DNA from 2 places in the Novosphingobium sp. HR1a genome. Region 2 is predicted to be linked to the other one. Evidence: predicted binding sites of a transcription regulator. Region 2 holds the regulator's gene; the other holds the start of a gene.
The links. Region 2 encodes LexA, which represses DNA repair genes until DNA is damaged. Its sites were predicted from a motif close to GTTCCNCNCTTGTTCT; they were not measured.

Region 1: a site for LexA is predicted at 1,932-1,947, ahead of HWN72_RS00995 (ribonucleoside-diphosphate reductase subunit alpha). Genes of this name have one in related genera too.

Annotation. Positions count from the first base shown of each region.
Region 1 is NZ_JABXWS010000004.1:81,916-86,400, forward strand. Features, by position in the region: gene nadB (L-aspartate oxidase) at 1-1,054, shown strand, start outside; gene HWN72_RS00990 (GlsB/YeaQ/YmgE family stress response membrane protein) at 1,190-1,432, opposite strand; gene HWN72_RS00995 (ribonucleoside-diphosphate reductase subunit alpha) at 2,153-4,111, shown strand.
Region 2 is NZ_JABXWS010000033.1:94,865-99,349, forward strand. Features, by position in the region: gene HWN72_RS06690 (ComEC/Rec2 family competence protein) at 10-2,259, shown strand; gene lexA (transcriptional repressor LexA) at 2,308-3,000, opposite strand; gene HWN72_RS06700 (molybdopterin molybdotransferase MoeA) at 3,101-4,321, opposite strand; gene moaC (cyclic pyranopterin monophosphate synthase MoaC) at 4,318-4,485, opposite strand, start outside.

The DNA of each region.
Region 1 (4,485 bases), on a different contig from region 2:
GAACGAGGCGAGCGGCCGGGTCGAGGCCTTCACCGCCCGTGCCACGGTTCTGGCGACGGGCGGCGCGGGCCGTGTCTACCAGTTCAGCACCGCCCCGCGAGGCGCCACCGGAGACGGCATCGCCATGGCCTGGCGCGCGGGCGCGCGCGTCTCCAACATGGAGATGATGCAGTTCCACCCGACCTGCCTCTACAACCTGGAGGTCAAGAACTTCCTCATCACCGAGGCGGTGCGCGGCGAGGGCGGGCACCTGATCAATCCGCGCACCGGCAAGCGATTCATGACCTTCTACGATCCTGAACGGCTGGAACTGGCCCCGCGCGACGTCGTGGCGCGCGCCATCGACTCCGAGATCAAGCGCTTCGGCCTGGACTACGTCCACCTCGACATCAGCCACCAGCCCGAAGACTTCGTGAAGGCGCACTTCCCGAACATCTACGAGAAGCTGATGGGCCTCGGCATCGACATGACGAAGGAGCCGATCCCGGTCGTGCCCGCACAGCACTATACCTGCGGCGGCATCCTCGTGGACCTCGACGGCCGCACCGACCTGCCGGGGCTCTATGCGGCCGGCGAGTGCACCGAGAGCGGGCTGCACGGGGCGAACCGCCTTGCGTCCAACTCGCTGCTCGAATGCTTCGTCTTCGGCGAGGCGGCGGCGGCGGACATTCTCGCGAAGTGGGACAGCTTCGAGGCGCCGCCGCAAGTGCGCGCCTGGGACGAAAGCCGCGTGACCGATTCCGACGAGGAAGTCGTCATCAAGCAGAACTGGACCGAGATCCGCCGCTTCATGTGGAACTATGTCGGCATCGTGCGGACCACCAAGCGGCTGGAGCGCGCCATGCACCGCATCCAGATGCTCAATGGCGAGACCGAGGAATACTACCGCCACTTCCGCGTCTCGACCGACCTGATCGAATTGCGCAACCTGCTGCAGAGTGCGGAACTGATCGTCGAATCCGCTCTCAAGCGACACGAGAGCCGGGGGCTGCACTACACGCTGGATTATCCGGCGGCGGATGCGCAGCCGCTGGATACCGTGCTGGTTCCGTAAAGAAGGAAGAAAGTTCCACCCCCGGCCCCTCCCGCAAGCGGGAGGGGAGCAAGGTAAGGTAATAGCCCTCCCGCTTGCGGGAGGGCCGGTAGGCTTGGCAGCTTGCTGCCTAGCCGGACGGGGTGGGCCGTACCTTTACCCGATATGCAGCACCCGCCCGAGGAAGATCAGCACGATCGCGCCGATCACCGAGGCAAGGCATCCGGCGCGGCTGAAATCGCCGCGCCCGCGGCTCGTCACCAGCCCCGCCAGCAGTGAGCCGCCGACGCCCAGCAGGATCGTCGCGATCCAGCCCATGGGCACTGCACCCGGATAGAAGAACCGGGCCAGCGCGCCAATGACGAGGCCGCTGATGATGGCGCCGATGATGTTGAACATGTACCGTATGACTCCCCTTCGCGCCGCAGCGCTTTCGCATTCACGCTGATAAGCGGCGAGGAGGCCAGTGGTTGCAGGTCCTCGACAAGCGACCGACGCATCTCGACGAAAGCCGATGGGCCTGCCGGGGAAAAGCGTCGCGCCGGGTCTTGACCGCCTCGGTTCGTCGCACGCCCGATTCGTCTCACCGGTGATTTATGTGGAAAAATTTAGGAGGTGAGGGCCGATTCAAAGGGTTGCGCTTCTGGAAGACAACGGAAATTCGGCGCGTCGCGGCAGGGCGATGACAGCCTCGTGACGAATGCGCGGATCGGTGCCGTTTGCAGCCCCCCTCTTGAACCTCTCGCTGGAAAGGGCACTATAGGTTGTGTCGCGCCGATCGAGAGGCCTCAATACCTAGGGATACAGCGCATAAGCCGAAAGGCCCGTGCGGAGCCCTTCAGGGAACTTGGGACCAGACTTCTCGAACCGGCGCGCCGGTGGTCTGGCAGGGAATGTCGTTCTCTTTTTGTGCTGGTTCTGATAGATGGGACGTTCTTGAGCGCCCTTCGACTCGGTGCCGGCCTGCTCGGCCGCCGAAAGCAGTTTGGATCGCCCCCGTGGCGGTTCGATGACAGGTTTTGACGATACATTGGGGGCGCACCAGTGGACTTCAGGAATGGAAGCGACGGACACGTGTCTGATTCGGATGTGAGCTACGCGGATCCCGCGCAAGTCGATATGGAGTCGCTCCTTGCCGGGCATGTCTCCGAAGCGGCGATGAAAAAGGAAGCCTCGGCCGTGGCCATGGACAAGACCGATACTTTGGCCGCCGATCTGGTGGTCGAGGCGCCGAAGACGAAGAAGAAGGCCGTCGATTCCAAGACGATCCACGATCGCCGCTTCACCATCGTCACCGATGCGTCGCGCGATGCGCTCCTGACCGACTTCGGCAAGGAAACGCTCGACGACCGCTACCTGCTTCCCGGCGAGAAGTATCAGGACCTCTTCGCCCGCGTGGCCGATGCCTATGCGGACGACCAGGAGCACGCACAGCGTCTCTACGACTACATCTCGCGCCTGTGGTTCATGCCCGCCACCCCCGTGCTGTCGAACGGCGGCACCGGGCGCGGGTTGCCGATCTCGTGCTACCTCAACTCGGTCGAGGACAGCCTTGAAGGCATCGTCGCCACCTGGAACGAGAACGTCTGGCTCGCCTCGCGCGGTGGCGGCATCGGCACTTACTGGGGCAACGTGCGCGGCATCGGCGAGCCGGTCGGCCTGAATGGCAAGACCAGCGGCATCATCCCCTTCGTGCGCGTGATGGATTCGCTGACCCTCGCGATTTCGCAGGGCTCGCTGCGCCGCGGTTCGGCCGCCTGCTACCTCGACGTCTCGCACCCCGAGATCGAGGAGTTCCTGGAGATCCGCAAGACCTCCGGCGACTTCAACCGCAAGGCGCTCAACCTGCACCACGGCGTGCTGCTGACCGACGAGTTCATGGAAGCCGTGCGCGACGGCACCGACTTCGCCCTGCGCAGCCCCAAGGACGGCTCGGTGCGCGGCAAGGTCCACGCCCGCTCGCTGTTCCAGAAGCTGGTCGAAGTGCGCCTTGCCACCGGCGAGCCCTACCTCGTGTTCTCCGACACCGTTAACCGCATGATGCCCAAGCATCACCGCGATCTCGGCCTCAAGGTCTCGACCTCGAACCTGTGCTCGGAAATCACTCTGCCCACCGGCCGTGACCACCTCGGTAACGACCGTACGGCGGTGTGCTGCCTTTCCTCGCTCAACATCGAGACTTGGGAAGAGTGGAAGGGTGACAAGCGCTTCATCGAGGACGTGCTGCGCTTCCTCGACAACGTCCTGCAGGACTACATCGACCGCGCGCCGGACGAAATGGCCCGCGCCCGCTACTCGGCGGAGCGCGAGCGTTCGGTCGGCATGGGCGTGATGGGCTTCCACTCGTACCTGCAGAAGAAGGGCATCGGCTTCGAAAGCGCGATGGCCAAGGCGCTGAACCTGCAGATGTTCCAGCACATCAACGCCAAGGCCAACGAAGCCTCGATGATGCTCGCCAAGGAGCGCGGACCGTGCCTCGACGCCGCCGACCAGGGCGTGATGGAGCGTTTCAGCTGCAAGATGGCGATCGCGCCGACCGCGTCGATCTCGATCATCTGCGGCGGCACCTCGGCCTGCATCGAGCCGATCCCGGCGAACATCTACACCCACAAGACGCTCTCGGGCAGCTTCGTGGTGAAGAACCCCTACCTGCAGAAGCTGCTGGCCTCGAAGTCCAAGGATTCCAACAACGTGTGGAATTCGATCCTCGAGCAGAACGGCTCGGTCCAGCACCTCGACTTCCTCTCGGCCGACGAGAAGGCGGTCTACAAGACCAGCTTCGAGATCGACCAGCGCTGGCTGCTCGAATTCGCGGCTGACCGTACGCCTTACATCGACCAGGCGCAGTCGCTGAACCTGTTCATCCCGGCCGACGTCGACAAGTGGGACCTGATGATGCTCCACTTCCAGGCATGGGAAAAGGGCATCAAGTCGCTCTACTACCTGCGCTCGAAGTCGGTGCAGCGCGCCGGTTTCGCGGGCGGCGTAGAAGCCGACAACACCAGCGAACTGCCCAAGTTCGAACTGGCTGCCAGCGGCGGCTCGACCGACTACGACGAGTGCCTGGCCTGCCAGTGAGCGGGGCCTGCCAGTAAGGCGCCAAGGCTTCACCGAGAGCGGCCTTCCGGGAAACCGGGAGGCCGTTTTCGTTTGTATGAGACGGGAGCTGGCCGGCCTTATGCCGCTCATGCCGCATGGGAAGCGTGGCGCCAGGCCTCGGGGCCTTCGACAAGCTCAGGCTGAGCGGAGTTGGAGGTCTGTTTTGGTTGGGGAACGGTCGATCGAAAATCAGATCGTCATCCCAGCGAAGGCTGGGACCGCTCTCGTCATGTCGCAACCTCTCGGCGAGGCCGGGATGAAGCTGGAAAGGGTCTGCTGAAAGGGTGCAACATGGTCATAACGGTCCCAGCCTTCGCTGGGATGACGATGGTGTTTGAATGACGGCAAAAGGG
Region 2 (4,485 bases):
TTGGCGGCAATGGGGACCCACGCCGCAACTTGTGAAATTCCGCCTCCGGAAAGCCCCGGAACCGCTGCATTGCAGCATGGGCCATGGACCGCCAAGGGCCTCTTGTCGAGGGTTTTGGCAGTCGTCGAGCGATTTCTTTCCGGGGCGGAATTCGAACGCGCACCATGGGTGACGGTGGCCTTCGCAACCGGCATAATTGCGTGGTTTTGGCTGCCTTCGGCACCTGCTTGGGCAGGCCTTTGCGGCGCTCTTGTTGCAATTTGTGCAATTTGTTATGCATCCTTTCCCTTGCGCGTGGTTTACCCGCATCTCGGTCGGGCGTTGTCGCTGTTGCCGCTGGTGGTGGTTGCCGGTTGCCTCGTCGTCTGGGCGCGTTCCGAACTGGTGGGACAACCCGCCATCGAGCGCCCGCTATCGGGAAATTTCAGCGCGCAGGTTCTGGCGATCGAATCGCAGCCGGCCTTGGGACGCGACAGGTTGCTGCTGGCCATGCGTGACCCCCTGAGCGGCTCCGGCCATGACGCTTCGCCCGGCAACGCGATCAAGGTCCGGCTCAACGTTCCCGGCAAGGGATCGACGACCGGGATCGCGGTGGGCGATCTGGTGGCTTTCCGGGCACGGTTGATGCCGCCGGCGCCGCCCATGCTGCCCGGCGCCTACAACTTTGCGCGCACGTCCTGGTTCACAGGCATCGCCGCGAGCGGTTCGGTCACAGGTGAGGTGAAGGTCGTCCGGAAAGGCAAGCGAAGCGAGTGGGGATTGCTGGATATCCGACAATCTTTGACGAACCATATTCGCGCCCGCATCGGGGACGAACGAGCGGGCATCGCCGCTGCATTCGTCACCGGCGATCGCGGCGGCATTACGGAGGCTGACGACCAGGCCATGCGCGACTCGGGGTTGGCGCATCTGCTCTCGATCAGCGGCCTGCATGTCAGCGCGATGGTCGGGGCGGTCTATCTACTGGTCATCCGGTTGCTGGCGCTGTTCCCGTGGGTGGCCCTGAGGGTGAGGCTGCCGGTCGTCGCGGCCGGTGCGGGGGCCGCTGCAGGCGTCGCTTACACTTTGCTTTCCGGGTCGGAAGTTCCGACCGTTCGGTCCTGCATCGGCTCCCTCCTGGTCCTGATCGCACTGGCTTTGGGGCGGGAGCCCTTGTCCCTGCGCATGCTTGCGGTGGCGGCGTTCTGCGTCCTGTTGCTCTGGCCGGAGGCGGTGATCGGGCCGAGCTTCCAACTGAGCTTCGGCGCGGTCCTGGCGCTGATCGCCGTCAGTACGGCCAAGCCCGTGCGGCACTTCCTTGGACCGCGCGACGAAGGGCTTGCCATGACCGGGCTTCGCCATCTTTCCCTCCTGCTGCTGACGGGCGTGGTCATCGACCTCGCGCTCATGCCGATCGGCCTGTATCATTTCCACCGCGCCGGAGTGTATGGAGCGCTGGCCAACGTGGCGGCAATTCCGCTGTCTACCTTTGTCGTGATGCCTTTGCTGGCTTGTGCATTGGTCCTCGATATCGCCGGGCTGGGCGGGCCGGTCTGGTGGCTCGCCGGAATCTCGATAGACCTGCTGGTCGGCCTGGCCCGCTGGTTCGCGTCGAGACCGGGCGCTGTGAACCTGCTTCCCGGTACAGACACCTGGGCATTCCTGCTTTTCGTCGCGGGAGGTCTGTGGATGGGCCTTTGGAGCGGCCGCATTCGCTGGGCCGGGCTACCGATCGCCTCGGTCGGTGTGTTCTTGCTGGCGACCGCACCGGCGGCGGACATGCTGGTGTCCGGAGATGGTCGCCATGTCGGGCTGGTCGAAGATGGCGGGAAACGGCTTTACCTGCTTCGAAACAGCGAAAGCGGCTACGCCCGGGACAATCTCATGGAATTCGCCGGGATCGAGGCAGACCCGGTCACGTTCGACAAGTTCCCGGGTGCCCGCTGCAACCGTGATTTCTGCGCCTTGCCGGTCAGACGCTCCGGCACCACGTGGCATGTGCTGGTTTCGCGGGGCCGCGATGCCGTCGCGGAACGGTCGCTCGCCGCTGCATGCGAACGCAGCGACATCGTCATATCGGATCGCTGGCTGCCGCGCAGTTGCAAGCCGCGCTGGTTCAAGGCCGATCGAGGATCGCTTGGGCAGACTGGCGGGCTGGCGGTATATCTGGGCAAGGCCCGTATCGATACGGTAGCCCAGACCCAAGGTGAACACGGCTGGTGGCGTCCCCGGCCTGTTCACCGTTACAGGAATGCTCCTGCGCCGCGCAAATCGCAGTAATTACCGGTTGCTGCTGCGCCAAGGCCTTCATGGCGCAGCGTGGCCGTGTCAGTTGTACCGTCGAAGCAGGCCGGCGAGCTTGCCTTGGACTTCCACTTCGTCCGCACCGTAAATCTGCGGTTCGTAAGCGGCATTTGCGGGATCCAACCGCACCATTCCCGCCTCGCGCCGAAGGTACTTGAGGGTGGCCTCTTCCCCGCGGATCAGGGCAACGACGATCTCGCCGTCGCGAGCGGCATTCGTGCGCTTCACGAGGGCGAAATCACCATCCAGAATGCCCGCCTCGATCATCGAGTCGCCGGAGACCTCGAGCGCGTAATGCTCGCCGGAGCCAAGCAGGGCGGCAGGGACAGGCAACATGGACTGTCCTTCGAGAGCCTCGATCGGCACACCTGCGGCAATACGCCCGTGCAGCGGGATCTCGATAACGTCGTTGGCGGCTTCGACGGAACGACGCGGCGTCTGCGGACGCGCCAATCCATCATTGCTGTTCGCTGCAGAAGGACGCAGGGCCTTGCTTCCCGTGTCATCGGCCTGGCGCAAGACTTCGAGCGCACGTGCACGGTTGGGAAGGCGGCGGATGAAGCCGCGTTCTTCCAGTGCGGAAATCAGTCGGTGAACACCGGACTTGGACTTGAGGTCGAGCGCCTCCTTCATCTCCTCGAAGCTGGGGGAGATGCCTGTCTCCTCAAGCCGGACCTGGATGAACCGGAGCAATTCGTGCTGCTTGCGCGTCAACATGTCGCTGCCTTCTCGTGACCTCCGAACCAGGCAAACCCTGATCGCGTTTGTTCTGGTAGTGAACATTGAGGGAACAATCAAGCAACCAATTGCCGATACTTCAGGCAATACCGCCGTTCTGGAGCAAGTATATCCGGACTTCTTCACCAGCCTGTGCCGGACCGGCCAGCGCCGACCGATCGACCAGCACGTTGCTTGCCGCCAGGGACGACAGGGCGCCGCTGTCCTGCAGCGGGCTTACCGTCACATTTTCTCCGTCCCACCAACCGCGCAGGAATTCCCGGCGACGGCCGCTTGGGTGCAGCGGCATGGCCAGCCGGGCTGTCAGCCGCATGGGCAAGGGGCGCGCAGCCCCCTGCATCGCGCGCAGGACGGGGAGCAGGAAATGGTAAGCGGTGACGTAGCTGGAGACCGGATTGCCCGGCAGGCCCAGCACGATCTGACGGCGTCCTGCCACGTCGCGGGTGGCGACTAGGATTGGTTTGCCGGGCTTGATCGCGACACGCCAGAAATCGATGCCCGCGCCCCAGCTTTCGAGTGCCGGACGAATGAGGTCGTGATCGCCGACCGAAGCGCCGCCGCTCGTTACGATGAGGTCGGCATCGGCGGATGCTTCGAAAGCGGAGGTTATTGCCTTGATCGTATCGGGCACCGGGCCGATCCGCCGCGCATCCACGCCCAGCGAACGCGCCATGGCCGTCAGCATCGCGCCGTTGCTGGCGGGAACCTGGTGCGGTGCACAGCGCTCCGGATCGGAGGCGAGTTCGTCGCCGCTGTCGATCACGGTCAGGCGCGGTGTGCGATGCACGGGAAGGTGCGTATGGCCGGCCGCGATCGCCAGCGCCATCTGCGCGGGCGCGATGTGCAGACCAGCGGGCAGGACTTCCACGCCCTGGGCAAAATCCATCCCGCAATGGCGGATGTGCTTGTGCGCCGGTGCGGGCGGCTCGCCCGAGAGTATAAGGTTCGCGCCCTCGCGTGTCAGGTCTTCCTGGATTATGACGGCCGCCGCGTCGGGCGGCAGCATCGCGCCCGTCGAAATTCGGACTGCCTCTCCTTGCGAGAGCGGGCCGACATAAGGATGCCCGGCGGCACTTTCACCGACGATCCTCCAGGGGCCGCGCATGTCGCCTGCCGTGACGGCGTAGCCGTCCATGGCTGACAGATTTGCGGAGGGCTGCGTGCGTCTGGCGTGCAGCGGTTCAGCCAGGAAACGGCCGAGCGCGCCTTCGATATCGACACGCTCTATCGACAGCGGGGTGACGAGCGCGAGGAGGCGAGCTTGTGCCTCCTCCAGAGAGAGCGGCGCGGAGCCGTTCATTCAGTCCATCCGTCCATCTTCCAATGGCCTGATTTACCGCCGATTTTCTCGACCAGGCGGATGTCTCCGATGACCATGCCCTTGTCGAGCGCTTTGGCCATGTCGTAAATTGTGACAAGTGCGATAGAAGCTGCTGTTATCGCTTCCATTTCTACCCCGGTGCG